3 regions of the Arthrobacter sp. BG3 genome follow, and region 1 is predicted to be linked to each of the others. Evidence: riboswitches for the same ligand, from Rfam matches in the RefSeq annotation. Region 1 holds a riboswitch; each other region holds the start of a gene.

The links. Region 1 has a riboswitch for S-adenosylmethionine ahead of AC1MFL_RS15685 (aminotransferase class V-fold PLP-dependent enzyme). Riboswitches for the same ligand answer to the same signal wherever they lie in the genome.
Region 2: it holds a riboswitch for S-adenosylmethionine, as region 1 does, so the genes downstream of both, metX (homoserine O-acetyltransferase MetX) here and AC1MFL_RS15685 (aminotransferase class V-fold PLP-dependent enzyme) in region 1, are expected to answer to the same signal.
Region 3: it holds a riboswitch for S-adenosylmethionine, as region 1 does, so the genes downstream of both, AC1MFL_RS07205 (cobalamin-independent methionine synthase II family protein) here and AC1MFL_RS15685 (aminotransferase class V-fold PLP-dependent enzyme) in region 1, are expected to answer to the same signal.

Annotation. Positions count from the first base shown of each region.
Region 1 is NZ_CM155270.1:3,490,961-3,500,738, forward strand. Features, by position in the region: gene AC1MFL_RS15670 (metal-dependent transcriptional regulator) at 1-309, opposite strand, end outside; gene AC1MFL_RS15675 (Nramp family divalent metal transporter) at 320-1,537, opposite strand; gene AC1MFL_RS15680 (class I SAM-dependent methyltransferase) at 1,797-2,573, opposite strand; gene AC1MFL_RS15685 (aminotransferase class V-fold PLP-dependent enzyme) at 2,665-4,146, opposite strand; SAM riboswitch class IV at 4,181-4,294, opposite strand; gene hisN (histidinol-phosphatase) at 4,403-5,215, opposite strand; gene rsgA (ribosome small subunit-dependent GTPase A) at 5,317-6,432, opposite strand; gene aroA (3-phosphoshikimate 1-carboxyvinyltransferase) at 6,416-7,834, opposite strand; gene AC1MFL_RS15705 (DoxX family protein) at 7,842-8,390, opposite strand; gene AC1MFL_RS15710 (sigma-70 family RNA polymerase sigma factor) at 8,751-9,572, shown strand; gene rsrA (mycothiol system anti-sigma-R factor) at 9,569-9,778, shown strand, end outside.
Region 2 is NZ_CM155270.1:742,100-751,877, reverse strand. Features, by position in the region: gene AC1MFL_RS03425 (bifunctional o-acetylhomoserine/o-acetylserine sulfhydrylase) at 1-1,298, shown strand, start outside; SAM riboswitch class IV at 1,436-1,551, shown strand; gene metX (homoserine O-acetyltransferase MetX) at 1,563-2,750, shown strand; gene AC1MFL_RS03415 (MFS transporter) at 2,932-4,326, shown strand; gene AC1MFL_RS03410 (LysR family transcriptional regulator) at 4,506-5,405, opposite strand; gene mmsB (3-hydroxyisobutyrate dehydrogenase) at 5,605-6,507, shown strand; gene AC1MFL_RS03400 (CoA-acylating methylmalonate-semialdehyde dehydrogenase) at 6,616-8,100, shown strand; gene AC1MFL_RS03395 (hypothetical protein) at 8,217-8,759, opposite strand; gene AC1MFL_RS03390 (SGNH/GDSL hydrolase family protein) at 8,892-9,767, opposite strand.
Region 3 is NZ_CM155270.1:1,632,473-1,642,250, reverse strand. Features, by position in the region: gene AC1MFL_RS07210 (uracil-DNA glycosylase family protein) at 15-647, opposite strand; gene AC1MFL_RS07205 (cobalamin-independent methionine synthase II family protein) at 821-2,029, opposite strand; SAM riboswitch class I at 2,042-2,146, opposite strand; gene AC1MFL_RS07200 (adenylosuccinate synthase) at 2,479-3,768, shown strand; gene AC1MFL_RS07195 (hypothetical protein) at 4,089-4,583, shown strand; gene AC1MFL_RS07190 (RNA polymerase sigma factor) at 4,672-5,220, shown strand; gene AC1MFL_RS07185 (hypothetical protein) at 5,217-5,936, shown strand; gene AC1MFL_RS07180 (CoA-binding protein) at 6,100-6,597, opposite strand; gene AC1MFL_RS07175 (O-acetylhomoserine aminocarboxypropyltransferase/cysteine synthase family protein) at 6,594-8,054, opposite strand; gene sfnG (dimethylsulfone monooxygenase SfnG) at 8,054-9,274, opposite strand; gene acs (acetate--CoA ligase) at 9,284-9,778, opposite strand, start outside.

The DNA of each region.
Region 1 (9,778 bases):
TTCGTCGTGGACCTCATCCCAGCGGTAGCCCAGCTCGCGGACGAGGAAAGTTTCAATCAGGCGGTGCCGCCGGACCATCGACAGGGCCAGCCGGACGCCGTCGGCCGTGAGGGTGATGGCGCTGTAGGGCTGGTGGTCCACGAGGCCCTGGTCCTTGAGCTTGCGGACCATTTCGGAGACCGAGGAGTTGGCCACGCCGAGGCGCTGGGCCAGCTGGGTGGAGGTGATGGGCTTGTCCTGCCACTCCGTAAAGGAGTAGATGACCTTGACGTAGTCCTCGATCGAGGAGGAGGGCAGACTGGTCTTCACAGCCCCCAGCCTACCGTCCGGCGGCGCCGGAGAACGTCAGCCACAGCAGGACCAGGTTCAGCGCCACGACCAGGATCACGCTGATGATTGCGGCAATACGGAGGGCCAGCCCGTCGGCGAAGCGGCCCATGAGCGCCTTGTTGCTGGTCAGCACCACCAGCGGGACCAGGACGAAGGGGATGCCGAAGCTCAGGACGACCTGGCTGAGGATAAGGCCCCAGGTGGGGTCGAAGCCGACGCTCAACAGCACAACGGCCGGGATCAGGGTGACGACGCGGCGCGTCATCAGCGGGATCCGGATCTTGAGGAGCCCCTGCATGATGGATCCGCCGGCATAGCAGCCCACGGACGTCGAGGCCAGACCGGAGGCCAGCAGTCCCACGGCGAAGATGACGCCGACCACCGGGCCGAGGTTGTTCGTGATCGCGGCATGGGCGCCCTCGATGGTATCCGTGCCCTCCTCGCCGCCCAGGGTCGAGGCGGCCAGCAGCAGCATTCCGATATTGACGATGCCGGCGATGGCGAGGGCCGCGACGACGTCCCAGCGGGTCGCCCTGACGAGGCGGGCCATGGCCGGCGCGGGAACGTGCAGGTGCGGGTTCGGGCGGTGCCGGTCCCGTGACAGGGCCGAGTGGACGTAGATGGCGTGCGGCATCACGGTGGCGCCCAGCATGCTTGCGGCCAGCAGTACGGTGTCCGGGCCCTGGAACCCGGGTATCAGTCCGGCCGCGACGCCGGCGGGATCGGGCGGGCTGATGAACAGGCCGGCCAGGAATCCGATCGTGATGATGGCCAGCAGGAACATGATGATGAACTCGAAGGGCCGCTGGCGGTTCCTGGCCTGCACCGCCAGCAGGAGCATGGAGACGCCGCCGACGATCAGTGCGCCGAGGGGGAGGGGCAGCCCGAAGAGAAGGTAGAGCGCGATCGCGCCGCCGACCACCTCGGCCAGGTCGGTGGCGGCGGCCACGATCTCGGCCTGGACCCAGAACGCCCGGCGCCAGAACGGCTTGAGCCGTTCGCCGAGGATCTCCGGCAGGCTTTTTCCGGTGACGATCCCGAGTTTGGCGGACTGGTACTGGACCAGCACGGCCATGATGTTGGCGGCCACCAGCACCCAGACCAGGAGGTAGCCGTACTGCGCGCCGGCCGTGAGGTTTGCCGCGACGTTGCCGGGGTCGACGTAGGCGATCGCGGCGACGAACGCCGGACCCAGCAGGCCGATCATGGCGCGGCGGCCACCGGGTATCCGCCGGACGGCCGCGTCCGGCGCCGGCGGTTCGTGGCCTGTTACGTCCAGCACGGTGGGCTCCCCTGGGGTTGGCGCGTCGACGACGACGCTGCCGGTGGCGGCTGGTCCACGCCGGCACCGGAGTTTTCAATAGCCTACAAATAATTATTAGGCATACCGAAACCATAAGCCAACGGGCCGTTCCGGGCAACGTCGAGGGTAGGGCCGGCCGGCCTGCAGGGCGGACCTGCCGGGGTCAGGCCCGGACGGCCCGCCAGCTCTGCGTCAGGTAGGGGAGCGGGAGGATGTCGTCGGGGCCGTGACCCAGATGCTCGTGCAGGTACCAGTCGAGGTTGCCCAGCACCTTGGCGCGGGTCGCCTCACCGGCCGCCAGGTAATAGCTGCGGGACTTGGTGAGCTCCAGGATGTCCCCGGCGCGCACCGGGTCCTCCCAGCGGCTGAGGTGGCTCTCCAGTCCCGTGAATTCCGGACCCAGCGGCGGTTTGAAGTGCGGCTTGTGCACATCGCCGGCATGCATGATGCGCGAGAGCCGGTGCACCCAGGGGACGGACGTGTCCAGCTGGTTCCAGACCAGCCCCAGGACGCCGTGGGGGCGCAGGATCCTGGCGATCTCCGTGCTGGCCGGGAGGGGATCGCACCAATGCCAGGCCTGGGCGACGGTGACGAGGTCGAACGCCGCGGCGGGCAGCCCGGTGTGCTCTGCGGTGCCCTCGACGGCGGTGACGCCGGGGAGCGTCCTGCGCAGCTGGTCCAGCATGTCGGCGGAGGGGTCCACCGCTACTGTGTGCAGGCCGCGGGCGACCAGCAGCGCCGTGAACTTCCCGGTTCCGGCGCCGACGTCCGCGGCGTCCCTGGCTCCGGCGGGAATCAGCCAGTCGGCCGAATCCCCGGGGTAGCCCGGGCGGACGCGTTCGTAGTGTTCCCCGCCATCGCGGAAGCTTTGCCCCAGCTCCTGGCGCCGCTCGTGATGCAGTTTGGGGCCACTGTGCAGTTTTGGTCCGCCGCGTGCCACGTGCGATCTCCTTCGGCAGGTCCGGGTGGGTACCTTTCGAATTTACCGCACGCGGGACGGGGCGCCGCTGTCCGGGTCCTCCGCCGCGGGGCTACCCCAGCGTGCAGGGGGCCGCGCCGGCAGTGCCCGGTGTGTTGGGAGCCCAGTGCGGGTAGCTGCGGGTGTCGTTGGACGGCACCCAGCGTCCGGCGTCCACCACGTAGTCCCAGCCGAGGCCGGACCGGAGCAGTTCCCGGACCCCGGCGAGCAGCCGCTCGGCGTCCTCCAGCCGGGAACCCAGGCCGAAGCTGGCCCGCAGTGATCCCGAGGGCAGCCCGAGCCGCCGGAGCAGGGGATGCGCGCAGAAACGGCCGTCGCGCAGCCCGATGCCGTGTTCAGCGGACAGGTAGGCCGCCACCAGGCCTGCGTCGTAGCCCTCCAGCGAGAAGTTCACGACGCCGATGGTGCCGGTGCCCGGCCCCGCGTCCGGACCGGTTCCTGCCGGCGCATCGAACGAGGCGCTGTCCGAGAAGATCTGGTGGACGGTGACGCCCTCGATGCGGGCGAGTCCCTCGACGAGGAAGGACCGGATGGCGTTTTCGTGCGCGTGCCACTCTTGCACGTCCAGCCCGGCGATCACCTGCGTGGCGCGGGCCAGGGTGGCGGCGCCCAGGACATTCGGGGAACCGCCCTCGTGCCGTGCCGGGCCGGTGGTCCAGCTGACCGCATCGATCCGCGCATCCTGTACCGCTCCGCCGCCGGCCAGGTGCGGCGTGCCGGCGTCGAGCCAGTCGGAACGGCCGATCAGCACGCCGGCGCCGAACGGGGCATAGAGCTTGTGCCCGGAAAAGGCGAGATAGTCGACGTCGTCCGCGGCGATGTCGATCCGCCGGTGCGGGGCCAGCTGTGCGGCGTCGACGACGATCCTGGCGCCGTATTCGTGGGCGAGGGCGGCCAGCGCCCGGATCGGCAGGATCTCCCCGGTGACGTTGGAGGCGCCCGTGACGGCGAGCAGGCTGACGCCGCCATAGGCGAGCTCCCCGCGGAGGAGTTCCAGCGTGGCCGCGAGGGTGGGGGCGGCGATGACACTGCGGTGCGGCACGCCCTGCCACGGCAGGAGGTTGGCGTGGTGTTCGATGTCGAGATAGAGCACCTCGCCGGTGTGCACGCCGTCGACGACGGGCAGGCAACCGGCCAGCAGGTTCAGGGAATCGGTGGTGTTCCGGGTGAAGATCACCGAATCGTCCGCCCGGCCGCCCACGAAGCCGCGGACAATGCTGCGGGCGTTCTCGTAGACCGAGGTGCTGATCTGGGAGGCATAACCGGCGCCGCGGTGGACACTGGCGTAGAACGGCAGGATCTCGTTGAGGTAAGCCGAGACCACGGACAGGGCGGGGGCGGAGGCGCCGTAATCCAGGTTGGCGTAGCGGACGCTGCCGCCCTGGATCAGCGGTGCCTGGATCTCGGCGCCGGACACGGCGGCCAGGGGCCGGCGGGCGACGGCGAACCTCGCCTCCGGAACGGCGCGGCTGGCGCCGGCCTGGCGTCCGGAAGTGGCAGGAAAAGTGGCAGCAGGAAAAGTGGCAGTTGTCATGGGACCTCGCTCGAAAAGGACCCCACGCACCGGGGATCCGCGCTTGCCGGGTCCGTTCCGGACCGGCCAGGTCGTCACCCGGGGCACCCCACCGCGAATGGAGGGTTGCCGGCCAGCAAACCGGGGTTTAGCGCTGGCACTCGTGACCTGCTTCGAGCCTAGGACATCTGCGCGGGAGCGGAAAAGGGAAGGGCCTTTTATGAAGCGCTTTGTTACGGCACGCGCCGCGGGGTGCGCCCGCGGCGCCCGGGAATGCCTACAGCAGGTCGTCCAGCCCCGGATTGAGCCGCTTCAGGACCTCCGAGTGCAGGATGGAGTTGGTGGCCAGGGCGTTGCCGCCGAAGGGTCCGTCTTCTCCTTCGAGGGAGGTGAAGCGTCCGCCGGCCTCGGTCACGATCGGGACCAGCGCGGCCATGTCGTAGAGATTCAGTTCCGGCTCGCAGGCGATGTCGACGGCGCCTTCGGCCACGAGGCAGTAGGACCAGAAATCGCCGTAGGCGCGGGTGCGCCAGACCTCCTCGGTCAGGCCCAGGAACTCGTCGAGGTTGCCGCGCTGCTTCCAGCCGCCCAGGCTGGAGTAGGACAGCGATGCGTCCGAGAGCTTGGAAACGTTGGAGACCCTCAGCCGGGTGGCGGCCGCCAGCGACCGGCCCATGTAGGCCCCGGCGCCCTTCGCGGCCCACCAGCGCTTCCCGAGTGCCGGGGCGCTCACTACACCGACGACCGGCTCGCCTTCGTCGACGAGGGCGATCAGGGTGGCCCAGACGGGGACGCCGCGGACGAAGTTCTTGGTCCCGTCGATCGGGTCAATGATCCAGCGGCGGGAGCCGTGGCCGGAACTGCCAAACTCCTCGCCGAGTACGGCGTCGCGCGGGCGGGAGCGGGAGAGCTGGCCGCGGATGGCTTCCTCGGCCGACTTGTCCGCGTCCGTCACCGGCGTCAGGTCCGGCTTCGTCTCGATCCGAAGATCGAGCGCCTTGAAGCGGCTCATGGTCTGGGAATCTACGGAATCTGCCAGTACATGGGCGAGGCGCAGGTCATCGTTGTAGCTTGAAGCTGGTTGACTCATGGTTCCAAACTACCGCCAAAGCGGGCGGCGGGGCGGGAGGCGGGATGCTGCGCCGCCGGAGGCCGCCCGAAGCACGGCAATCGCCGGTCCGGGCGGCAGGGTCAGGAGACGGTGCCCAGTTCCTTGACGTCCTGCGCTTCCATCCGCGGGTCCGTCCCCAGCAGGCGGCGGAGAGAGGCGAGCCGGGCCGGGCCGGATTCCCCCGCATGGCCGGCGGCGACCCAGGCGTCCACGCCGCAGTTGACGGCGCTGGAATCGTGCTTGCAGCCCCGCTCGCAGTCGTCGGTCCCGGGCTCGAGGTCCGGGAAGGACCGCAGGATCCGGTCGGGGTCCACATGGGCCAGTCCGAAGGAGCGGATGCCGGGGGTGTCGATGATCCAGCTGCCCGGCGGCGCATCGTTGACCTTGAGGGCCAGCGCGGAGGAGGAGGTGTGGCGGCCGCGCCCGGTCACTGCGTTGACTCCGCCGGTGGCGCGCTCGGCGCCGGTGAGCGCGTTGACCATGGTGGATTTGCCGACGCCGGAGTGGCCCAGCATGACGGTGACCTTCCCGTCGAGGTGGGCGCGCAGCTGGGAGACGGCGTCCTTGTCCAGCCGGGCCGACAGCCCGTCGTCCGAGCGGGCATCGATGCCCGAGGCGGCCGAATCCGCTGTCTTGGAGATGATCACCGGGAAGTCAAGGTGCTGGTAGTTGGACAGCAGCTCCGCAGGGTCCTTGACGTCGGCCTTGGTGACAAGCAGCAGCGGCTCGATTCCGGCGTCGTACGCGGCCACGAGGGCGCGGTCGATGAACCCGGTCCGGGGCTCCGGATTGGCGGCCGCCACCACGATCACCAGCGTGTCGGCATTGGCGACGACGGCGCGCTCGATCGGGTCCGTGTCATCGGCGCTGCGCCGCAGCAGGGTCCTGCGGTCCTGGATCTTGACCAGCCGGGCCAGGGTGTCTGGTTCGCCGCTGACGTCCCCGACGAGGGAGACGAAGTCGCCGGCCACGACCGGGTTCCGGCGCAGTTCCCGGGCCCGGGCGGCGATGATTTTGCGTTCCTCGGGCGTGCCTTCGGCGACGACGGCGGTGTAGCGTCCGCGGTCAACGGTGATGATCCGTCCGGTGACGGCGTCGTCGTAGGCGGGCCGGTCCTTGGTACGGGGACGGGTGCCCTTCTTATTGGGGCGGATCCGGACGTCGGATTCGTCCCAGGAGTCAGTGCTGCGTGCCACCTGAGGCGTCCTTGTCTGCGGGGGTCGGGCCTGTGGGGGCTGCACTTCCGGCGGTGCCCTGCGCGAGCATGGCCTCCCAGAGCCGCGGGAAGTCCGGCATGGTCTTGGCCGTGGTCTCAATGTCCTCGACCTCGATGCCGGGCACTGCCAGGCCCAGGATGGCGCCTGCCGTGGCCATCCGGTGGTCGGCGTAGCTGTGGACGACTCCGCCGTGTAGTGGCACGGGACGGATGATGAGACCGTCGGGCGTCTCCTCCGCGTCACCGCCCAGGCGGTTGATTTCGGCGACGAGGGCGGCAAGCCGGTCTGTTTCGTGCCCGCGGAGGTGGGCGATGCCGCCCAGCCGCGACGGGCCGGTGGCAAGGGCGCAGAGTGCGGCGACGGTGGGGGCAAGTTCGCTGGTCCCGTCGAAGTCCGCGCCCTTGATCTCCGGGCCGCCGGTCACGGTCAGGGTTCCGTCCGCGAGCGTGACTGTCGCCCCCATGGTGGTGAGGATGCTGCGCCACAGATCACCCACCTGGGTGGTCGGGGCCGGCCAGTTGGGGATGCGGACCGTGCCGCGGGTGGCCAGGGCCGCCGCGAGGAACGGCCCCGCATTGGAGAGGTCCTGTTCCATCCTGAGGTCAAAGGCGCGGATGGCCCCGGGGGAGACAACCCAGTGGTTCGGCACCGAGTCATCGACGGCCACGCCCACGCCGCGGAGCACGGCGACGGTCATGTTGATGTGGTCCAGGCTCGGCACGGGCTGGCCGACGTGCTCCAGATGGAGACCTTCGGTGAAGCGTGCTCCGGCCAGGAGCAGGGCGGAGACGAACTGGGAGGAAGCGCTGGCATCGATGACGAGGTGGCCGCCCCGCACCTCGCCCGTGCCTTCGACCGCGAACGGCAGCGAGGACACCGGGCCGCCGTCGGGTGCGCTGACGGAGACGCCCAGCCCGGTCAGCGCCTCGATGATGGGACCCATCGGGCGTTTGCGCGCATGCGGGTCACCGTCGAAGAGCGTCACTCCGTGGCGCAGTGCCGCGACGGGCGGGACGAACCGCATGACTGTCCCGGCCAGCCCGCAATCGACCGCGGACCGTGCCTCGGCGGCGCGCGGGTCGAGGGGCGTGACCGCCAGGTCGGGACCAAAGGCGCCCTCGCCCGGGACTTCCGTGATGGTGGCCCCGAGCTGCTGCAGCGCCTCGATCATCAGGGCCGAGTCCCGGGAATGCAGCGGAGCCCGCAGCCGCGACGGCCCGTCGGCGAGGGCGGCGAGCACGAGGTACCGGTTGGTCAGGGACTTCGATCCCGGAACGGTGACCGTGGCGTCGACGGGCTGTCCGGCGAAGGGCGCCTGCCAGGGCTGAGAGCTGCGGGCCGGAACAGAGGGGCGTGCTGCGGCGGGGGTGGTGCCTGTCATTGCTGCCTTAGGCTCCCACGGTGTGGTCCACGGCTTTGCGTACGGCCTTGTCGGCCTTCTTCAGCTGCTTGCCGGTGGTCTTCCTGACGTCGGCAGCGAGGTGGCCGGCGTTCTTCTTGGCGTCCGCGGCGAGGTGCTCGGCGCGCCAGGCCAGGCTGGGCCGGCCGTTGGTGTCGACCGAGGCCAGCAGGACTCCGCCGGTCAGGGAAACGTTCTTCAACAGCTGCTTGCGCCGGGCGTCGCGGCCCGCCTTGGACGTGATGTCCGCGCTGCGCCATTCCACGTAGCCGTTCAGGCCCGAGATGACGGCGAGCACAGTGGCTGCCAGCCGCGAGAATTTGCCCAGCGCGAGGCACACGCCGGCCCCGACCTGGGTGCCGCCGATAACGCGGGCCAGCACCTTCTCGTTGGTCTGGAACGGCAGGGATTCGGCCGCGCGCCGCAGCAGGGGTGACAGCTGCGTCGCAGTGTCATCCGCGTTCTTGAGCTTGTCCATGCCTGCAAGGACGAAACTGGAGGCGAGCATGGGCCGGGCGAGAAAGCGGACAAACGACATGAATTTCCTCCTGGATGGACGAACCGCGCAATCAGAGCGGGAGAACCGGTTCTAGTCTTGCACTTTTGCGGAATATTTGCCTGCCGGGCCGGGTTGTGAATGACAGGTCCCGGCCGTTCATTTGCGGCCGGATTCTGGCTCGGCTCAGCCCGGACGGTGGACTGGAACACAGCGGCACGGCTGGACTACTTCGGCGTGGCGCAGGAAGGCGGAGATTTGATTCTGGTGAGGGACATTCCCGTAAAGGACATTCACGTGTTGGACACGGGGCAACTCCCGGCATGGACCGCGGCCCTGCAGCGGGGAATGGTGCCGGCAATGACGGACGCCCGCCGGAAGGTGACAGTAGACTTGAAGGCAATGAGCACCATGGACCCGGCCGTTGCGGCCATGCACGAGGCAGCCGGAAACGGCGCCACGCCCGCCAAGTCATCTGCTGCCGGCCCTGCCGGCGCACTCTCCCGTCCTGCCCTGGAACCTGGTGCGGTCGGGGCGGCCGGCACCGACGCGGCGCAGGATGCCGCCGCCCAGGAGACGATCGTGGACGGGCAGGCGCTGGATGTTGCGACCGAATCCACGGAGGAACGCCGGGCACGGTTCGAACGCGATGCCATGCAGTACGTGGACCAGCTGTACTCCGCAGCCATGCGGATGGCCCGGAATCCCGCTGATGCCGAGGATCTGGTCCAGGAGGCCTACACGAAGGCGTTCTCCGCCTTCCACCAGTACAAGCCGGGCACCAACCTAAAAGCCTGGCTGTACCGCATCCTGACCAACACTTACATCAACCTCTACCGCAAGCGGCAACGCGAGCCGCTCCAGTCGAACTCGGACACCATCGAGGACTGGCAGCTCGCCCGGGCGGAGTCGCACACCTCGTCCGGACTTCGTTCGGCGGAGGCCGAGGCGCTGGACCACCTGCCGGATTCGGACGTGAAGCGGGCCCTGCAGGCCATTCCGGAGGAATTCCGGTTGGCGGTGTACTTCGCCGACGTCGAGGGATTCGCGTACAAGGAAATTTCAGACATCATGAACACCCCGATCGGGACCGTCATGTCCCGCCTGCACCGGGGCCGGAAGATGCTGCGGGACATGCTCGCCGACTATGCCGCCGAGCGCGGATTCAGGGCCGCAGAAACCACCACAGCGGCCGGAAGCAAAAAACAGGAGAACAGGAAATGAGCGACTGCCAGGGACTGGGCGACTGCGACGACGCCCGGATGCAACGGATCTACGAGTATCTCGATGGTGCCCTCACCCACGATGACATCGCCGAGATCAAGGACCACCTGGACGGGTGCCCGGAATGCTTCGAGCAGTACGACCTCGAATGTGTGATCCGCGTCATGGTGAAGCGTTCCTGCACCGAGGCCGCCCCGGCGAACCTC
Region 2 (9,778 bases), 1.8 Mb from region 1:
TCGAAACCCGCCAGATCCATGCCGGCCAGGAGCCGGACAGCGCCACCGGCGCCCGCTCGCTGCCGATCTACCAGACGACGTCGTTCGTCTTCCCCAGCGCGGAAAGCGCCGCCAACCGCTTCGCCCTTGCCGAACTGGCTCCCATCTACACCCGGATCGGCAACCCCACCCAGGACGCCGTCGAACAGCGGGTGGCCAGCCTGGAGGGCGGACTCGCGGCGCTGCTGCTGAGCTCCGGCCAGGCCGCGGAGACCTTCGCGATCCTCAACGTCGCCGAGGCCGGTGACCACGTGGTGGCCAGCCCCAGCCTCTACGGCGGCACCTACAACCTGCTCGCGCACACCCTAAAGAAGTTCGGCATCACCGTCACCTTCGTGGAGGACCCGGACAACCTGGCCCAGTGGCGTGACGCCGTGCAGCCGAACACCAAGCTGTTCTTCGGCGAAGTGGTCTCCAACCCCCGCCAGGACGTGCTGGACATCGAGGGCATCTCGCAGGTTGCGCACGAGGCCGGCGTCCCGCTGATCGTGGACAACACCCTCTCCACCCCCTTCCTGATCCGGCCGATCGAGTGGGGTGCGGACATCGTGGTGCACTCCGCCACCAAGTACCTTGGCGGCCACGGCGCCGCGATCGCGGGCGTGATCGTGGACTCCGGCAACTTCGACTTCGGCAAGGACCCGGAGCGTTTCCCCGGCTTCAACACCCCGGACCCCACCTACAACGGCCTGGTGTACGCCCGGGACCTCGGCGCGGACGGTGCCCTCGGCGCCAACCTCTCCTACATCCTCAAGGCGCGCGTCCAGTTGCTGCGTGACCTCGGCTCGGCGGTGTCCCCGTTCAACGCCTTCCTCATCGCCCAGGGCATCGAGACCCTGAGCCTGCGCATGGAGCGGCACGTCGCCAACGCCATCAGGGTGGCCGAATGGCTCGAGGCGAGGGACGACGTCGAATCCGTCGCCTACGCGGGGCTGCCCTCCAGCCCCTGGTACGAGCGCGGCCGCAAGTACGGCCCGAAGGGGACCGGCGCCGTCGTGTCCTTCAATCTCGCCGGCGGAGCCGAGGCCGGAAAGCGCTTCGTTGACGCCCTCGAGCTGCACTCGCACGTGGCGAACATCGGCGACGTGCGCTCCCTCGTCATCCACCCGGCGTCGACCACGCACAGCCAGCTCTCCCCGGAGCAGCAGGCCGTTGCCGGCGTGAATCCCGGCCTGGTGCGGCTCTCGGTGGGCCTGGAGCACATCGACGACATCCTCGCCGACCTTGACGCCGGATTCCGCGCGGCCAAGACCGCCTGAGCGCCCCGACGCCCGGCGCCCCCGGCCGCACTGCCGGGCGCCGGGGTGTCGGGGCCGGCGCGCTGGTTTGACCCGGGGAGTCATACGGGCGTCACAATCTTCGCCACCGGGGCGCCGCATTTCGTACACTCAGTGAAGGTCATGAGTGCCAGCGACAGCCCCGGCTTGCTGGCCGGCAACCCTCCTTTTGCGGCGGGGTGCCCCGGGTGAAGACCTGGCCTGCCGGTCAGCTGTCGGCGGGCAAGCGCGAAGTTAGGTCCTCAGATGACGATTGCCGTCACCCGCCAGGGTGCACCTGTAAGCAAAACCTCCCACGCCGATGCCTCCGCCCCAGGTGGTCCGGACGCCGCTGACCCGGGCGGCACTGTCCCGGATGGTACGGTCCGGTACCTCCGGATCGGCGACCTGGAGCTCGAGTCCGGCGCCCGGCTGCCTGACGTCACCCTCGGCTACGAGACGTGGGGGACGCTCAACGCGGACCGCTCCAACGCCGTGCTGATCGAGCACGCGCTGACGGGGGATACCCACGTCACGCGGGGCGCCACCGAGGAGCCGGGCTGGTGGGAGCAGCTCGCCGGTCCCGGCGCGCCGGTGGACACGGACAAGTACTTCGTCGTCTCGATCAATATCCTTGGCGGCTGCTACGGCTCCACGGGCCCCTCGTCGACGGCGCCGGACGGAAAGCCCTGGGGCTCACGGTTCCCGCTTGTCACGCTCCGGGACACGACCGAAGCCGAAGCACGACTGGCGGACGCCCTGGGCGTCCGCAGCTGGTACGCCGTGCTGGGGGGGTCCCTGGGTGGGGCGCGTGCCCTGGAATGGGCCGTCAGCTACCCGGAACGGGTCCAGCGCTGCGCCGTGATTTCGGTCGGAGCCAGCAGCACCGCCGAACAGATTGCCTTCGCCCAGGCCCAGACGCTGGCCATCCGGCAGGACCCGAACTTCAACGGCGGGGACTACTACGGCGGACCCGAACCGGAAGCCGGGCTGGCCCTGGCCCGGCGGATAGCGCACATCACCTACCGCTCGGCGGCAGAGCTAGACGGACGCTTCGGCCGGAACGCCCAGGCCTCCGAGGCCCCGCTGGAAGCCGGATCCCTCGCCGGGCGCGGCCGCTACCAGGTGGAGAGCTACCTCGACCACCAGGGCAACAAACTGGTCCGCCGCTTCGACGCCAACAGCTACATCGCCATCACCGAGGCGCTCATGAGCCACGACATCTGCCGGGGCCGCGGCGCCCTCACAGAGGCCCTGGCTCCGGCCACCGCGGCGTTCCTGGTGGCGGCCGTCGACTCGGACCGGCTGTACTTCCCGGCCCAGTCCCACGCGCTCGCCGATGCCCTGCCGGGCGAGGTTGCGGTGCACACCATCCAGGCGCCGATCGGGCACGACGGCTTCCTGACCGAGATCGGCCAGCTCAACGACCAGCTCCGGCAGCACTTCTTCGGCTAGTCCTGCGGCCTGAAACGGCGTCCCGTGTGCATTTTTGCAGATGCCCCCTGCACTAATGGCCGTTGAGGCCCGCTCCGGATGGGACCATACTCGTGGGTAATGGTGCCGCGTGTCTTACATCACAGGCGCCCTCCTCCCGAATGGTCCATAGGGTGTCGACGGAGACACCGAAGGAGTCACAATGAGTACGGAAAACGCGGCCGCGAGGCGCGCAGAAGAGCCGGACGTCAAATCGTCCGGCCTGAAGAAGGTAGTTGCGGCCTCCATGGCCGGCACCGTCGTCGAATGGTATGAGTTCTTCCTCTATGCCTCCGCGGCCACCCTTGTTTTCGGCAAGGCCTTCTTCCCCAATTCGGGGACCGAGCTGGACGGCATCCTCGCCGCCTTCCTCACCTACGCTGTTGGCTTCATCGCCCGCCCGATCGGCGGCATCGTCTTTGGCCACTTCGGCGACAAGTTCGGCCGCAAGCAGCTGCTGCAGCTGAGCATCATCCTGGTCGGCGTTTCCACCTTCCTCATGGGCTGCCTGCCCACCTTCGCGCAGATCGGTTACTGGGCTCCGGCGCTGCTGGTCTTCCTGCGCTTCGCCCAGGGCTTCGCCGTCGGCGGTGAATGGGGCGGCGCCGTCCTGCTCGTCGCCGAGCACAGCCCCAACAAGTCCCGCGGCTTCTGGGCCAGCTGGCCGCAGTCGGCCGTACCGCTGGGCAACCTCCTGGCCACCGCGGTGCTGTTCGGCCTCTCCGCGCTGCTTTCCTCCGCGGACTTCCTGTCCTGGGGCTGGCGTGTGGCGTTCTGGCTCTCCGCCGTGATCGTACTCGTGGGCTACTACATCCGCACCAAGGTCAGCGACGCCCCCATCTTCCTGGAGGCCCGCAAAGAGGTCGACGCCGGCCACAAGGGCTACGGCGTCAAGGAAGTTTTCCGCCGCTACCCCCGCGGTGTCTTCACCGCCATGGGCCTGCGCTTCGCGGAGAACATCCTTTACTACCTCGTGGTCACGTTCTCCATCACCTACCTCAAGACAGTGGTCCACACCGACACCTCACGGATCCTGCTCCTGCTGCTCATCGCGCACTTCATCCACTTCTGCGTGGTGCCGATGGTCGGCCGCATGTCCGACCACTTCGGCCGCAAGCCCGTCTATATGGCCGGTGCCGTCCTGGGCGCCACTTGGGGCTTCTTCGCGTTCCCGATGATGGACACCGGGAACGATTTCATCATCCTGGCCGCCGTCACCATCGGCCTGCTCTTCCACGCCCTGATGTACGCCGGCCAGCCGGCCATCATGGCTGAAATGTTCCCCACCCGGATGCGCTACTCCGGCGTCTCCCTGGGCTACCAGGTCACCTCGATCGTCGCCGGCTCGCTGGCCCCGATCATCGCCGTCGCCCTGCTGAGCCAGTTCAAATCCTCCACCCCGGTGGCGATCTACCTGCTCGGCGCCTGCCTGGTCACGATGGTGGCCGTGTTCTTCCTCAAGGAAACCCGCGGAGTCTCGCTGCACGACGTCGACGCCGCCGACGCCCAGGGCACCGCCGACCTCCTTGCCGCAAGCAAGGTAGCAGTCAAGAAATAGCAGTCAAGAAGTAACTGGCAATATCCACCCGCTACGAATCATTAGCGGATGAGCGACAGCCCGGGTCCCTGCAGTGCGGGGACCCGGGCTGTCGCTGTTAGGGTGGCCCAGCCCGGCGGGACGGCCCAGCCCGGCGGGACGGCCCATCCCGGCGGGACGGCCCAGCCGGCGTGTTCGGCTCAGCCCGCGAGGACATCCTGGCGTTCGGAGATCTCCGTCCGGACCGCCCCGAGCACCGCCTGCACCGGGGCCGAACGCAGCGATTCGGCGCGTGCCGCCGCCCAGATCGGGAGCTGCCGCTGGAAGTCGTCCGGCAGCACGGGCACGAAATTGGGGTCGCCGACGGCCAGGAAGTTGGGCAGCAGGCCGATCCCTGCACCCCGCCGGACAGCCTCGAGCTGGGCAAAGATGCTCGTGGCCTGGAAGCTGGAGCGGGGGACGGGAAGCTGGGTGGAGCGGTGGCCGAGCTCGGCGACCTGCAGTGCGGACTCCACGTAAGAGACAAAACCGTGCTGCCGGACGTCGTCGAGCGTCGCCGGCAGGCCATGCTCCCGGGCGTACTGCGGACTGGCGTACAGCCGGAGGAAGTAGTTGGACAGGAAGATGGTCTGCGCGTTGCTAACGTCCAGATTGCCCACCACCACCTCGAGATCAACCCCGGACCGGTTCTGGCTGACCTTGCGGGTGGCGCTGAGCATTTCAACGTTCAGCAGCGGGTGGCCCCGCTGCAGCCGGACCAGCGCCGGGGCGACGAACTCGGCGCCGAAGCCGTCGGGGGTGCTGATCCGGACCAGCCCCGACAGCACATCTTCGGACCGGGCGATCCGGTTCGTGAGTGCCCCGAGGGTGCCCTCGATCGCTTCGGCGGCTGCCACGGCCTCGTTGCCAAGGTCCGTCAGCTCCCAGCCGTGCGGGCTCCGTTCCAGCGTCCGGCCGCCCAGCTGTTTGTCCAGCGCCAGGATCCGGCGGGAGATGGTGGTGTGGGTCGTGCCGAGGGCTTCCGCCACCGCATTGAACCTGCCCAGCCGGGCCACGGTCAGCAGGATGAGCAGGTCGTCCGGACTCGGAAGCCGCCGCAAGTCCACAATGACTCCTCTGAAATCAGGTATGTGCATCCATGCACATACCATCTGTAGTTTTTTCCCTTGATTGCACTGTAGCAGGGTGTGATGCTTGACCCGGAGAGTCCGGCGGAACGGCCGGACCACAGGCAGCACACAAGCCGCCGCAAAGCAGCACCCACAGCACTACGCGCAGCAAAGCAAAGGAGCTTACGCCATGGCAGTTATCGCTTGGATCGGACTGGGGAACATGGGCGGGTCCATGTCTGTGAATCTCGCCAAATCCGGCCACGATGTCCGCGGGTTCGACCTCAACGCCGAGGCCGTCGCCGCCGCGGAAGCAGGCGGAGTAAAGCCTGCAGCAAGCATCGCCGACGCCGTCGACGGTGCGGACGTCGTCTTCACCATGCTCCCCAAGGGCGAGCACGCCCGCGCTGTTTACCTTGGCGAGGACGGCGTCCTGGCCCACGCGGACACCCGGACCCTGCTGGTGGACTCCTCCACGATCGACATCGCCTCCGCCCAGGCCCTACACGACGCCGCGGCTGCCGCCGGCTTCCGCTTTGTCGACGCCCCGGTCTCGGGCGGCATGAGCGGCGCGAAGGCCGCCACCTTGACCTTTATGATCGGCGGCGAAGCCGGCGCCGTGGCCGAGGCCACCGAGTACATCAAGCCGATGGCCGCCAACATCATCCCCACTGGCGGCGCCACCACCGGCCAGGCCGCAAAGATCTGCAACAACCTCATGCTTTTCATCAACCTGGCCTCCACCGCGGAAGGCGCCGTCCTCGCGGACCGGCTCGGGTTGGACAAGCAGGTCTTCTGGGACATCGCATCCGTCTCCTCCGGCGACAGCTGGGCGCTGCGCACCTGGTACCCGGTAGCCGGCGTGGTCCCCACCGCGGCCTCCAACAACGACTTCGCCCCGACCTTCACCACCGAGCTGGCCAACAAGGACATCGGACTCGCCATCAGCGCGGCACGCGACACCGGCACCCCGCTGGAAATCGGCGAGCACGTCCAGCAGCTCTTCCAGCGCCTCATCGACTCCGGCAACGCCGGCATGGACTGCTCCGCGATCGTCAAGCTGGTCGACGGCACCCTGGACACCGGCAAGTAGGCACCTCCCAGCCAACGCGGCCGGGCAAACGCAGCCACGCAACGGCCCTGCGCAGGCAAACGCCGCGCACCGCTGCCCACAACAGCTCCCCACGAAAGAGAACCCCCCATGGAACGCATCCCGCACTTCATCAACGGCGCCCTGATTTCCGACGCCGAGCGCTACGGCCCCGTCTTCAACCCGGCCACCGGCGAGCAGGAAAAGGAAGTTGCCCTCGCCTCCGCCGACCGTGTCGAGGAGGCCATCCGTGCCGCCCGCGCGGCCCTGCCCGGCTGGCGCGCCACCAGCCTCGGCAAGCGCACCAACATTTTCTTCAAGGTCCGCGAACTGCTGCTGCAGCGCCGGCCCGAGCTGGCCGCCCTGCTGACCAGCGAACACGGCAAGGTCCTCTCCGACGCCGAGGGCGAGATCACCCGCGGCCTGGAGAATATCGAATTCGCCACCGGCCTGTCCCACGCCCTCAAGGGTGAGCGCTCCGAGCAGGTGGCCGGCGGCGTCGACGTCCACTCGGTGCGCCAGCCGGTCGGGGTGGTCGCCTGCATCACGCCGTTCAACTTCCCGGCCATGGTGCCGCTGTGGATGATCGGCAGCGCCCTGGCCTGCGGCAACACCGTGCTGCTCAAGCCGAGCGAAAAGGACCCGTCCTCGGCCGTCTTCATCGCCCAGGTCTTCGCCGAGGCTGGCCTCCCCGCCGGTGTCCTCAACGTCGTCCATGGTGACAAGGAAGCCGTCGACGTGCTCCTGGAACACCCGGACGTCAAGGCCATCAGCTTCGTCGGTTCGACGCCGATTGCCCAGTCCATCTACAAGCGCGCCGCCGACCACGGCAAGCGCGTCCAGGCCCTGGGCGGCGCCAAGAACCACATGGTGGTCCTGCCGGACGCGGACCTGAACATGGCCGCCGACGCGGCTGTCTCCGCCGCCTACGGATCCGCCGGCGAGCGCTGCATGGCCGTCAGCGTCCTGGTCGCGGTCGGGAACATCGCCGATGAACTCGTCGGCGCTATCACCACCCGGATGGGGACCCTGAAGATCGGCCCCGGCACGGACCCCTCATCCCAGATGGGCCCGCTCATCACCGCCGCGCACCGGGACAAGGTCGCCTCCTATGTCGCCGGCGCGGCCAGCGAGGGGGCCACCGTGGTGGTGGACGGCCGGGAGCAGAAGTTCGATTCCAACGGCTTCTTCATCGGCGTCAGCCTGGTTGACCACGTCAAGCCCGGCATGAAGGTCTACGACGACGAGATCTTCGGCCCGGTCCTCTCCGTGGTCCGCGTCGAAACCTACGCCGACGCCGTCAGGCTCGTCAACGACAACGAGTTCGGCAACGGCGTGGCGATCTTTACCCGCGACGGCGGCGCCGCACGGCAGTTTGAGTTCGACGTCGAGGCCGGCATGGTGGGCGTCAACGTGCCGATCCCGGTTCCGGTGGGGAGCTTCTCCTTCGGCGGCTGGAAGAACTCGCTCTTCGGCGACACCCACATGTACGGCCCCGAGAGCATCCGCTTCTACACCCGCGGCAAGGTCGTCACCACCCGCTGGCCGGATCCGTCCACCTCGGTGATCGACCTCGGCTTCCCCCAGGTCGACTGACCCCCACAACCCCGCCCGCCCAACAAACAACGCGGGGTCACTTACAGCCCATCCGTGACCGGATTATGGGCGGTACGTGACCCCGCGTTGTTTGTGGTGGCGGTGGTTTGGGGGAGTTAGCCCTTCATGATCTCCGCGCGCTGGGCCATGTAATTCTCCATGGTGAGCTCGCCGTCGCTGTACCGCTGGTCCAGTTCCGCGAGCTTGCGTGCACGGAAGCCCTGCGGGGCCGACGGCGGCGGGGGCACCGCCGGGGCAGAGGGCTGCTGTGCGGCCTGCGGCTGGAAAGCCTGGGGCCGGTTGCCGGGGTATCCCGGACTGTCTTCGTAAGGGACCGGGGGCTGCTGGCCGGGGTACGACTGGCCCGGGTACGGCTGGCCCGGGTACGGCTGGTTCGCCGGCGGCGCGGGCTGCTGGGGCGCCCCCAGCTCGCCGAATGCCCCGTAATAGTCCCGCTGGGTGAACCCGTCGCGCGGCTGCTTGTTCTGCTGGCCCGGGTATCCGGCCCCGCCGCCGGGAGGGTTGCCGGGGAACTGTCCGAACTGGTCCGGGACGCCGCCTTGGTTCTGGTTCCGCCCGCGCACCGACTTCTTGTAGTAGCGCATCGCCATCGGGATCAGGAATGACAAAACGATGATCCAAAAGAACAGACTGTTCACGGTACCGTGCCTCTCAGGAAGTGTCCTCCCAGCTTAACGCCCGCACCCCGCCCGTCGTGCCCTGTTCCGTGGCGTCCCCACCGTGCACCCCCGGGACACGTGCCCTGGGTCCGGGCGGCCCGGTGAGGACGTTCAGGGGCGCACGGGCTCTTCGGCGCCGGGCGGCCCCTCGCCCGAGCCCAGCGGCATCCCGGGGCCGAAGACCGGCCCCGGGAGGGGACGCTTGGCCGTGACGCCGTCGCCGGAGGACCGGTTCCGTAGCCGGCGGACCACCCACGGCACGAAGTATTCGCGCGCCCACACCAGATCGCCGGACCGCGCCTGGCGCCAGCTGCGCTGCGGCAGGGGTTTGGGGGAGAGGGGTTCCAGGGTGTGCTCGACGTTGAGGGAGTCCAGGACCATGGCCGCGATGGTGTGGTGGCCCAGCGGCGAGAAGTGCAGCCGGTCCGCATCCCACATCTGCGGATCGTTCAGCTGCCGCAGGGACCACATGTCCGCAATGACGGCGTCGTGGCGTGCCGCGACGGTGCGGAGGTTCTCGTTGTAGATGGCCACCTTGCTGCGCACCCGGCCCAGCACGGACGAGCCGGTGTCGGGGCCGTTGAAGAGGACCACCGTGGCGCCGGCCAGAGTGAGGATCTGCACCACCGAGTCCAGTTTTTCGGCCAGGGCATCCGGATCCCCGCCGGGGCGGATCAGGTCGTTTCCGCCGGCCGACAGCGTCACGAGGTCGGGCCGGAGGGACAGGCAGTGGGCCAGCTGCTGGTCCACGATCTGCTGCAGGAGGCGGCCCCGGACGGCGAGGTTGGCGTAGGCAAAGTCCTCGTGGCCGCGGCTGAGCTCCTCGGCCACCCGGTCCGCCCAGCCACGGTGGCCGCCAGGACTCGCAGGCTCGGGGTCACCGATGCCCTCCGTGAAGGAGTCCCCCATGGCCACATAGCGGGTCCAGGGGTGGGTGACGGCGTTCTCCGGCGCATTCTCCATGGCTTCTGTTTCGCTCACCTTCATATCGTGCACTC
Region 3 (9,778 bases), 1.9 Mb from region 1:
CGGGTGGGTGCGGACTAGCTGGTCTTGGCCAGACCGGTGCGCGCCATGGCGTCCGCGTAGACGGTGCCCATTTCTTCGAGGTACTGCTCCTGGCGGGCAGGGGTGCCGGCGAAGGCGCGGCCGCTGAGCGAGCGGACCTTGTAGGTCTTGAGGCCGCGGCGCCAGATCATCGGCACCTCGGTCTTGAGGAGCAGGTTAGCGAGGCGGTTGGCTTCGGTTCCGTGGGCCACGATCACTGAGGCGCGGGGCACGACGGCGAGAAACTTCAGCAGCGGCTTCAGGCCGGCGGAAATCTGGTCCGGCGTGAACTTGCCGTTCGGCTCGCCCGGGACGTACCAGGGGTGCACGTTCCACGGCATCACGAACTCCGGGCGCAGGCCCAGCTTCCACTGGACGCCGAGCAGGCGGGTGGCGGCTTCTTCGTCGCCGGCGGTGATGAAACCTGACTCGTCCTCGGTTCCGATGTTGGAGAAGAGGCTGATGATGCGGCACTCGTCAACGTCGTGCATCGGGTCTACATACGGGACATTCATGCCAGCTTTGGTTGCCTGCAGCGTGTCGCACAGCTCGTTGACGGCCGCGACGCTAGGTTCGTAGCGGCGGCTCAGAAGCTGTTCGCGGGAATTTTCAGTGGCCAAGGCTGTCATATATTGCTGAGTCTCCTGCGGGTTTTGGTGAAGCTGCCAGACCGTACGTGGGCACGCCGAGCACCGGGGCACGTTAAGTACGGTGTGGTTTGAAAATGTGGTGTGGACCGATTCCTGGTCGATCCTTACTAGTCTATCAAGCCCCGCGAAATGCCGTTCCCGCGGAGCGGCCGCTACCAGAGCCGCGCGGTGGCGCGGCGGGCGCCCTCTCCCAAGGATTCCAGCTTGGCAAAGGCAATTTGGGGGTGCACCCGGCCGCCCAGACCGCAATCTGTGGATGCAATCACATTTTCCCGGCCCACCAGTTCGGCGAAGCGTACGATCCGGTCAGCCACCAGGTCCGGGTGCTCGACGACGTTGGTGGCGTGGGAAACGACGCCGGGGATGATGACTTTTCCGTCGGGGAGCTTGGTGTCCTCCCAGACGCGCCATTCATGCTCGTGGCGGACGTTGGCGGCCTCGAAGGAGTAGCCGCCCGCATTGATCTGCAGGACGGAACCGACAATGTCCGCGAACGGGATGTCCGTGGTGTGCGGGCCGTGCCAGGAACCCCAGCAGACGTGCAGCCGGATCTGGTCCTGCGGCAGGTCGCGGAGCGCCCAGTTGGTCGCCTCAACCCTGAGCTGGATGAATTTGAGATAGTCGGCCAGGCTCGGTTCCGGGTTGATCTGGTCCCAGCTTTCGGCCAGCGACGGATCGTCCAGCTGGACCGTGAGCCCGGCGTCGATGATGGCCTTGTACTCCTCCCGCATGGCGTCGGCGCAGGCGTAGAGGAGTTCCTCATCCGTCTTGTAGTACTCGTTGGCGACGCGGGCGCAGGAGCCCGGGGACAGCGAGGCGACGAAGCCCTCGGCCAGGCCGGCGGCGGCCAGGCCGGTCCTGAGGTTGGCGATGTCCGAGCCCACAAGGTCCTGCCCGGTGTAGCTCAGCGGGCCGGCGATTTTCGGCTGGGTGACACTTTTGCGGTGCGCCAGGATTCCGGAGGACGGGTCGTTGTAGGCCTCGTTGAACTTCTGCCGGTCGCGCCGGTCCGGGAAGGAGGTCAGCACGATGTTGCCGGGTGTGGAGCGGTGCACTGCAGCGTCAGCCCAGCGGTCCACATCCGTCGGCTCGAGGCCGCCGAGCCGGCTGAAGGAGTAGTTCCACCAGGCGCCATAGTCCACCGAGCTGGACATCGTGTGCCCATATTCGCCGTCGTTGGGGATATCAATGCCGAGGTCTTTCTGGCGCCGGACGATGTCCACCACGGACGTTTCCAGCAGGTCCAGGAACTCGGGGGTGATGCCTTCTGTTTCCTTGGCCTCGTTCGCCGCGATGAGCTCGGGGGTGCGGGGCAATGAGCCTGCATGGGTGGCGCGGATATGGTCGGTGTTCTGCTGCATGGGGGCGCTTCCTTTCCATCGGTCCTGGCGGTAGCACCTTGGCCGTCACAGTGCTGCGTACGGGCAGGGTTGCTGCGGCGTCAACGGTCCAGGTCCCTCGGCCGCTCGGGATGGTCACCTCCCACCTAATTCGACCGGGCGCCCCCGCGCAAGCCCATCCGGCGAAGTTCCGCGTGCTGGACACCGGGTCCCGGCCCAGCCGCCCCGCCTCCTCCCGGCCCAGCCGCCCCCGCCAGGTCCCCGCGCAGCCGGCGGGAAGTCCATTGGATGGTCAAATGAGTCGACGCCACCGCGATCGGCTAAACTTGGGTGGTAAGAGCCCCGGACTCTGGCGTTGATGGTAAGAGCACAGCGGTAGATCCGGGGCGTTCTCATGAACGGCGCTGAGCTCCGGTGACCACCCTGGTGAATCACACGGACTTTGGCCCGAACGAATGGGGGAGGATCCCATGCCAGCAATCGTGATCGTCGGAGCCCAATGGGGCGACGAAGGCAAAGGTAAGGCCACTGACCTGCTTGGTGGCCGAGTCGACTACGTCGTCAAGCCCAACGGCGGCAACAATGCCGGGCACACCGTCGTCGTAGGCGGTGAGAAGTATGAGCTCAAGCTCCTTCCGGCCGGCATCCTGAGCCCCAACGCGGTTCCGATTATCGGCAACGGCTGCGTGGTGAACCTCGAGGCGCTGTTCCAGGAGATCGACGGCCTGGAAGCCCGCGGCGCCGACACCTCCAAGCTGCGGGTCTCCGCCAACGCCCACCTCGTGGCGCCCTACCACCAGGTCCTGGACAAGGTCACCGAGCGGTTCCTCGGCAGCCGCGCCATCGGCACCACCGGCCGCGGGATCGGCCCGGCCTACATGGACAAGGTGGCCCGCCTCGGCATCCGGGTCCAGGACGTCTTTGACGCCTCCATCCTGCGCCAGAAGGTCGAAGGCTCGCTGCGCCAGAAGAACGAACTGCTGGTGAAGGTCTACAACCGCCGGGACATCGAGGTGGACGAGATCGTGGAGTACTTCCTGTCCTTCGCCGAGCGCCTCCGCCCGCTGGTCATCGACAGCACTTTTGTCCTGAACACCGCCCTGGACGAGGGCAAGGTGGTCCTCATGGAGGGCGGCCAGGCCACGTTCCTCGACGTTGACCACGGCACCTACCCCTTCGTGACCTCCTCGAACCCGACCGCCGGCGGCGCCTCCGTGGGCTCGGGCATCGGCCCCACCCGGATCTCGCGCTCCATCGGCATCATCAAGGCCTACACCACCCGTGTAGGCGCAGGACCGTTCCCCACGGAACTGTTCGATGAGATGGGCATGTACCTGCAGAAGACCGGCGGGGAGTTCGGCGTCAACACCGGCCGGCCGCGCCGCTGCGGCTGGTACGACGCCGTGCTGGCGCGCCACGCCTCCCGCGTCAACGGCTTCACCGACTACTTCGTCACCAAGCTGGACGTGCTCACGGGCATCGAGCAGATCCCGGTCTGCGTGGCCTACGACGTTGATGGCGTCCGGCACGACGAAATGCCGATGACGCAGACCGAGTTCCACCACGCCAAGCCGATCTTCGAGTACTTCGAAGGCTGGACTGAGGACATCACCGGTGCCCGCACCCTGGAAGACCTCCCGGAGAACGCCAAGAACTACGTGCTGGCACTCGAGAAGCTCTCCGGCACGCGGTTCTCCGCGATCGGTGTCGGCCCGGACCGCGACCAGACGATCGTGATCAACGATCTGATCAATGACTGATACTGACTGACGCATTCATCGCGGCGCCCGACGGCGGCGGGTCACCTGGAAGGGTGGCCCGCCGCCGTTGCTCGTCCCGAGGAAAAAGAAACTTCCGATCGGTGCGTAACCTTTCGGGGCACCCCAGCGATTACTCCTTTGTAAGCGCCGCCGGAGCATGGACCCCCCACCAGGTTTCCGGCCGGTCTTCCACTGTAAGTGCAGGCCGGCGCATGCCCCCAAGCTGCGCCGGCCGGCCTTTCACTGAACGCGCGGGCTGCTGCCAGCCTCCATCGGGCCGCAGCCGGCTTTCACCCAAAACCAAAGGATGTACGTTTCTTATGAAGAGTGTTAGCAAGACCACCAAGATTGCTGTCGGCGCCGCTATTCTCGCCGTCGGAGGGTTCTCCGGCATCGGCCTGGCCAACGCGGCCCAGGTTTCGAACACCCAGCAGGCTGAAGTGAGCCCCGCTACGCCCGCCGTCCCGGCAACCCCTGCGGTCCCGGCGACGCCCGACCTTCCCTCCCAGCCGGCCGTCCCCGCCGTCCCGGCATCCCCGTCCGTTGACGACTCCGCCGAGGGCGACGTCAGCGTTGAGGGCACCGAAGGATCCGCAGAGGGCTCCCTCGAAGCTGACAAGGATGGCGCTTCCGTCGACGGTGCCGCCAATGCCAAGGGCGCAGCCGAGGCCAAGGCGCACGCCGGCGTGACCGTCGCCGTTCCTGCCGTCCCCGCTGTCCCCGGCGCCAAGGATGTCCCCGCCGTTCCGGCTACCCCGGCCGTCCCCGCCGTCCCGGCCCTGCCGTCGGACGAGAAGCCTGAGATCAACAAGTAGGCAGTACACGCCTCCTCGGAGGCACCCGGGGGTGCGGCCGCTAGACTTGCCCAGGCCGCACCCCAGCAGTAACCGGAAGGACAGCCTCTTGGCAGAACAGCTAAGCGATGACGAATTGTCAGCAGCATTCGCTGGCGAGCCGTCAGGATTCAACGCTGTCTACACGGTCATTTCACCCGCCGTCCTCGGCTACTTCCGGGCCCGCGGAGTGGACGACGCCGAAGCGCTCACCCAGGACGTCTTCGTCGATGTCCTGCCGAAACTGGCCAAGGTCACCGGCGGCCACAACGGTTTGCGGACCTTCATTTTCTCCGTCGCCCACGCGCGGCTGGTCGACCATCACCGCCGGGCAGAACGCACGCCTTACCTGGCCGAATACGACCCCCGTGATGACACCCGGTACGCCCCTTCCGCCGAGGACGAGGTCCTCGGCTCGCTGGGCGGCGTGACAGATTCCCTTTCCCGGCTCAATGAGGAGCAGCGGGCAGTACTGGTCCTGCGGATCGTCGCGGACCTATCCATCGAACAGGTGGCCGGCATCATGGACAAGTCGCCGGGCGCCATCAAACAGCTTCAACGACGCGGGCTCAGTGCCCTGCGCGAACTCGTCACCGAAAAGGACCACGCAGCATCATGACCGGAACCCGCGAACCCCAGCAGGATGGCGGCATCCAGGCGATGCTCCGTGATTCCGGCCTCGAAGCAGCCGCCGAGCTCCGCAGCTCACTCGAAGAGCTCCGCGCGCTGGTCCCTGACGAGGCCCCCGCGCCCCGCGCCGATCTCGCGGCGCTGCTGGCCGCCGGCAGCTATGGTTCCGCCGCCTCCGCGCCGGATTCCGTCGACGAAACTCTTCCGGCTGGCGTCACGAGCCTGGCCGAGCACCGCGGCCGGAAGCGCAGGCTCGCAATCGTCGGTGGCGCCGTGCTGGGTGCAATGACTCTTGGGGCGGGCGCCGTGGCCGCCTCCAGCGGGAACTTCGGCGAGACGTTCAGCCATTCTGTGGGCACCATCTTCCAGACCGCCGACAAGATGCCCGATACGGCCCCGCGGCCTGCCCGCCCGTCACCGGCGGACGTCCCGGCAGCCCCCGCGCCTACGTCGAACGCAACGGGCGCCGCCACTCCGCCGCCAGCTGAAACTCCGGGGGCTCCCGGAGCCTCTGCTGCGGTTCCAGCGAAGCCCGGCACCCCTGCCAGTCCGCCTGCTGTGGGCCATACCGGATTCCTTCCGACGCCGCCCCACCGCCCGGTCACACCGGGGACCCCCGCACTCCCCATCCCGAGCGGGGGCAAGGGTCTTCCCACGGAGCCGGCTCTTCCCGGCGTGCTCCCGGCACTCCCCGGCCAGCCCTAGTCCGGCCAGCCCTAGTCCTGCCAGCCCTAGTCCGGCCAGCCCGCGGAAGTCGACGTCGCGGGAAACGCCCGAACTCGCCGAAACAAAACGGCGAGTCCGGGCGTTTCCCGCGAATTCGGCGCCCTGAGCTGCGGGAGACGGGCGTCCGGACCCGGCAGAGGCGCTAGGCCAGGACCTGCCGCTTGGAGGAAATGACCCCTGTGTCGAAGCCGGCCAGGTGCAGGCCGCCGTGGAAGCGGGCATGCTCAATCTTCACGCAGCGATCCATCACGACGTCGAGTCCGGCAGCTTCCGCTTCCTTCGCGACATCCTCGTGCCAGGAGCCCAACTGCAGCCACAGCGTCTTGGCGCCGGCCGCGATGGCTTCTTCCAGGACACCCGGCAGGTCGTCGTGCTTGCGGAACACGTCCACGATGTCCGGGCTTTCCGGCAGCTCCGCCAGTGAGGCGTAGGTCGGCTGGCCCAGGATCTCCTTCACCACAGGGTTCACGAAATACACCTTGTAGCGCGTGGAGGACTGCAGGTACGTCGCCACAAAGTAGCTCGCCCGGGACGGCTTGTCCGAGGCACCAACAATCGCGATTGATTTCGCCTGCCTTAGCAGGTTCAGCCGCTCCGGAGCGGACGGCCCGGCCCAGGTCCGGGTCTCTTCGCTGCTCATGACAATGCTCCGATCGTGCTGCTGTCGGCCTCTGATGTGTCCGCGGAAGCGGCGCATCGCGCCGCCGAGGAACGAGGCGGTGAAGAGACCGGCTCGGGGTCCCCGGAGGAGCTTGCGAGTCCGGGGGAAGCCGGGAACGCTAAGCCGCGGGCGGACGCATCCGAGGCACCGTCCTCCGACGCCATGTCCAGCGCCTGGTCCAGGTCCCAGAGGATGTCCTCGATGTCCTCCAGCCCGATCGAGATCCGGATCAGGTCCTCGGGGATACCGGCGGACTCGAGCTGTTCGGGGCTGAGCTGCTGGTGGGTCGTGGAGCCGGGGTGGATCACGAGGGTCCGTGAGTCGCCGACGTTGGCCAGGTGCGAGGCCAGCTGCAGGGACTCGATGAACTTCTGCCCGGCGGCGCGGCCTCCCTTCACACCGAAGGAGAACACCGAGCCCGGCCCCAGCGGCAGGTACTTCCTGGCCCGTTCGAAGTGCGGGTGCGAGGGCAGCCCGGAGAAGTTCACGTACGCCACGCGCTCGTCCGCCTCGAGCCATTCCGCCACGGCCTGGGCGTTCTTGAGGTGTTCGTCCAGGCGCTGCGGCAGGGTCTCGACGCCCTGCAGCAGCTGGAAGGCGGACATCGGCGAGAGTGCAGGCCCGATGTCGCGCAGCTGCTCGCAGCGGAGCTTGGTCAGGAAGCCGTATTCACCGAAGTTCCCCCACCAGGAGACGTTGCCGTAGGAGGCCACCGGTTCGGTCATGGTGGGGAACTTGCCGTTGCCCCAGTCGAAGCGGCCGCTTTCGACAATGACGCCGCCGAGGGTGGTGCCGTGCCCGCCGAGGAACTTGGTGGCCGAATGGATCACGATGTCGGCCCCGTGCTCGATCGGCCGCACGAGGTACGGGGTGCTCAAGGTGGCGTCGACGACGAGGGGGATGCCGGCGTCGTGCGCTACCTTGGCCAGGCCCTCAAGGTCCTGGACTTCCGAGGACGGGTTGGCCACCACCTCAACGAAAATCGCTTTGGTGTTCTCCCGGACCGCGGCGGCGTAGTCGGCCGGGTCGGTGCCGGGAACGAAGGTGGTGTCCACCCCGAAGCGGCGCAGCGTGACGTCCAGCTGCGTGACGGTCCCGCCGTAGAGCTGGGAGGCCGCGACGATGTGGTCGCCGGACTGGGTGAGTGCAGCGAAGGTGATGAACTCCGCGGCCATGCCCGAGGAGGTGGCCACAGCGCCGATGCCGCCCTCGAGGGAGGCAATGCGTTCCTCGAACGCGGCGACCGTGGGGTTGCCGATCCGGGAGTAGATGTTGCCGTACTTCTGCAGCGCGAAGAGGTTGGCGGCGTCCTGGGTGTCCTTGAACACGAAGGACGTGGTCTGGTAGATCGGCACGGCGCGGGCGCCGTGCTCGGCATCGGGGGTGCCTCCGGCGTGCAGGGCGCGGGTGCGGAATCCGAATTTGCGGTCAGCCATTACGCGTTCACCAGCCCGGTGGTTGAGCTGGCCGAAACCGCCGCGGCGCCGGACAGGTCCAGTTCCGTGCCGTTCCTGCGTGCGAGGTCCGCTTCCAGTTCGCGGACGATCGGCAGGATGTCCGCACCGAACGCCGCGACTTCCTCCTGGAAGTGCAGGTAGCCGGTGAGGAACAGGTTCACGCCGATCTTCTTGTATTCCACGATCCTCTCCGCGATCTGCTCCGGGGTGCCGATCAGCTGGGTCTTGAAGCCGTCGTTGTACTGCACCAGATCCTCGAAGCTGGAGTCGGCCCACATGCCCTTGCCGTCCTTCGTGGACGGCCCGGCTTCCTGGACAGCCGCGCGGAAACCCTCGACGGCGGGCTTGTGCGCCTTCGCCACGATCTCGCGGAGGGTGTCGCGGGCTTCCTTCTCGGAATCGCGGGCGATCACGAAGCCGTTCAGGCCAAACCTCGGAGAGGATAAAGCGGAGGGGAGCGCAGCCCCGGTGCCGCGGCCCGTTGCGCCGGCAGCGGCAACGACGCCGGCGATGTTCTCCTTGAAGCCTTCGAGGTCTTTGCCGTTGGAGAAGTACCAGTCCGCGACCCGGCCGGCCGTGGCCTGTGCCGCCGTGGAGTTCCCGCCGAAGAAGATCTCCGGGTGCGCCCGGCCCGGCACGTCCACAGGGGCAGGGTTGAGGGTGAAGTTGTTGATGTTGTAGTACTTGCCGGACTGGCTGTAGTCCTGCTCGGTCCACAGCCCGCGGAGGACCCTGATGAATTCCTCGGTGCGGACGTAGCGCTCGTCGTGTTCGAGCCATTCGAGGCCGAAGTTGGTGAACTCGTCCTTGAGCCAGCCGGAGACGATGTTGACGGCGGCGCGGCCGTTGGAGATGTGGTCGGCGGTGATGATGTACTTCGCCAGCACGCCGGGGTGCCACATGCCCGGATGCACGGCGGAGATCACTTTGAGCCGCTCGGTGGCGGCCAGCAGCGCCAGGCTGAACGAGGTGGCCTCGTGCTGTTTGTCCGCGCCGTAGGACGCGGCATAGCGGGTCTGGGTCAGGGCGTATTCGAATCCGGAGTTCTCCGCGATCCGGGCCAGTTTCTTGTTGTACTCAAAGTCCCAGCCGGTGCGCTGTTCGATGGTGGAGACCACCAGGCCGCCGGAGACGTTGGGAACCCAGTAGGCGAACTTGAGCGGTTCGGAAAGACGGGCGACGTTGCTGATGTCAGTCATGGGAGGTCCTTACTTCTGGGTATTTCGGTTGTCACTGCGTTCCCGCAGGACGGACTGGATGCCGGCGATGGACGGCTCGTTCTGGAGCGAGCTCGTGTCGCCGAGGGTGGTTCCTTCGAACAGCTGGGTCAGCAGCCGGCGCATGATCTTGCCGCTGCGTGTCTTCGGTACATCAGGAACGACGACGACGTCGCGCGGCTTGGCGATCGGCCCGATCTCCTTCGCGACGTGTGCCTTCAACTCGGACACGATGTCCTCGGCAGCCGCCGATTCCCGAAGCACGACGAACGCGACGATGGCGTGGCCTGTCTTGGGGTCCGCGACAGGGCAGACGCCGGCTTCCACGACGTCCGGGTGCGAGACGAGGGCCGACTCGATCTCGATCGTGGAGAGCAGGTGTCCGGAGACATTGAGGGTGTCATCCACCCGCCCGAGGATCCAGATGTCGCCGTCGGCGTCGTACTTGGCGCCGTCACCGGCGAGGAACCAGCCCTGCTCGGCGTA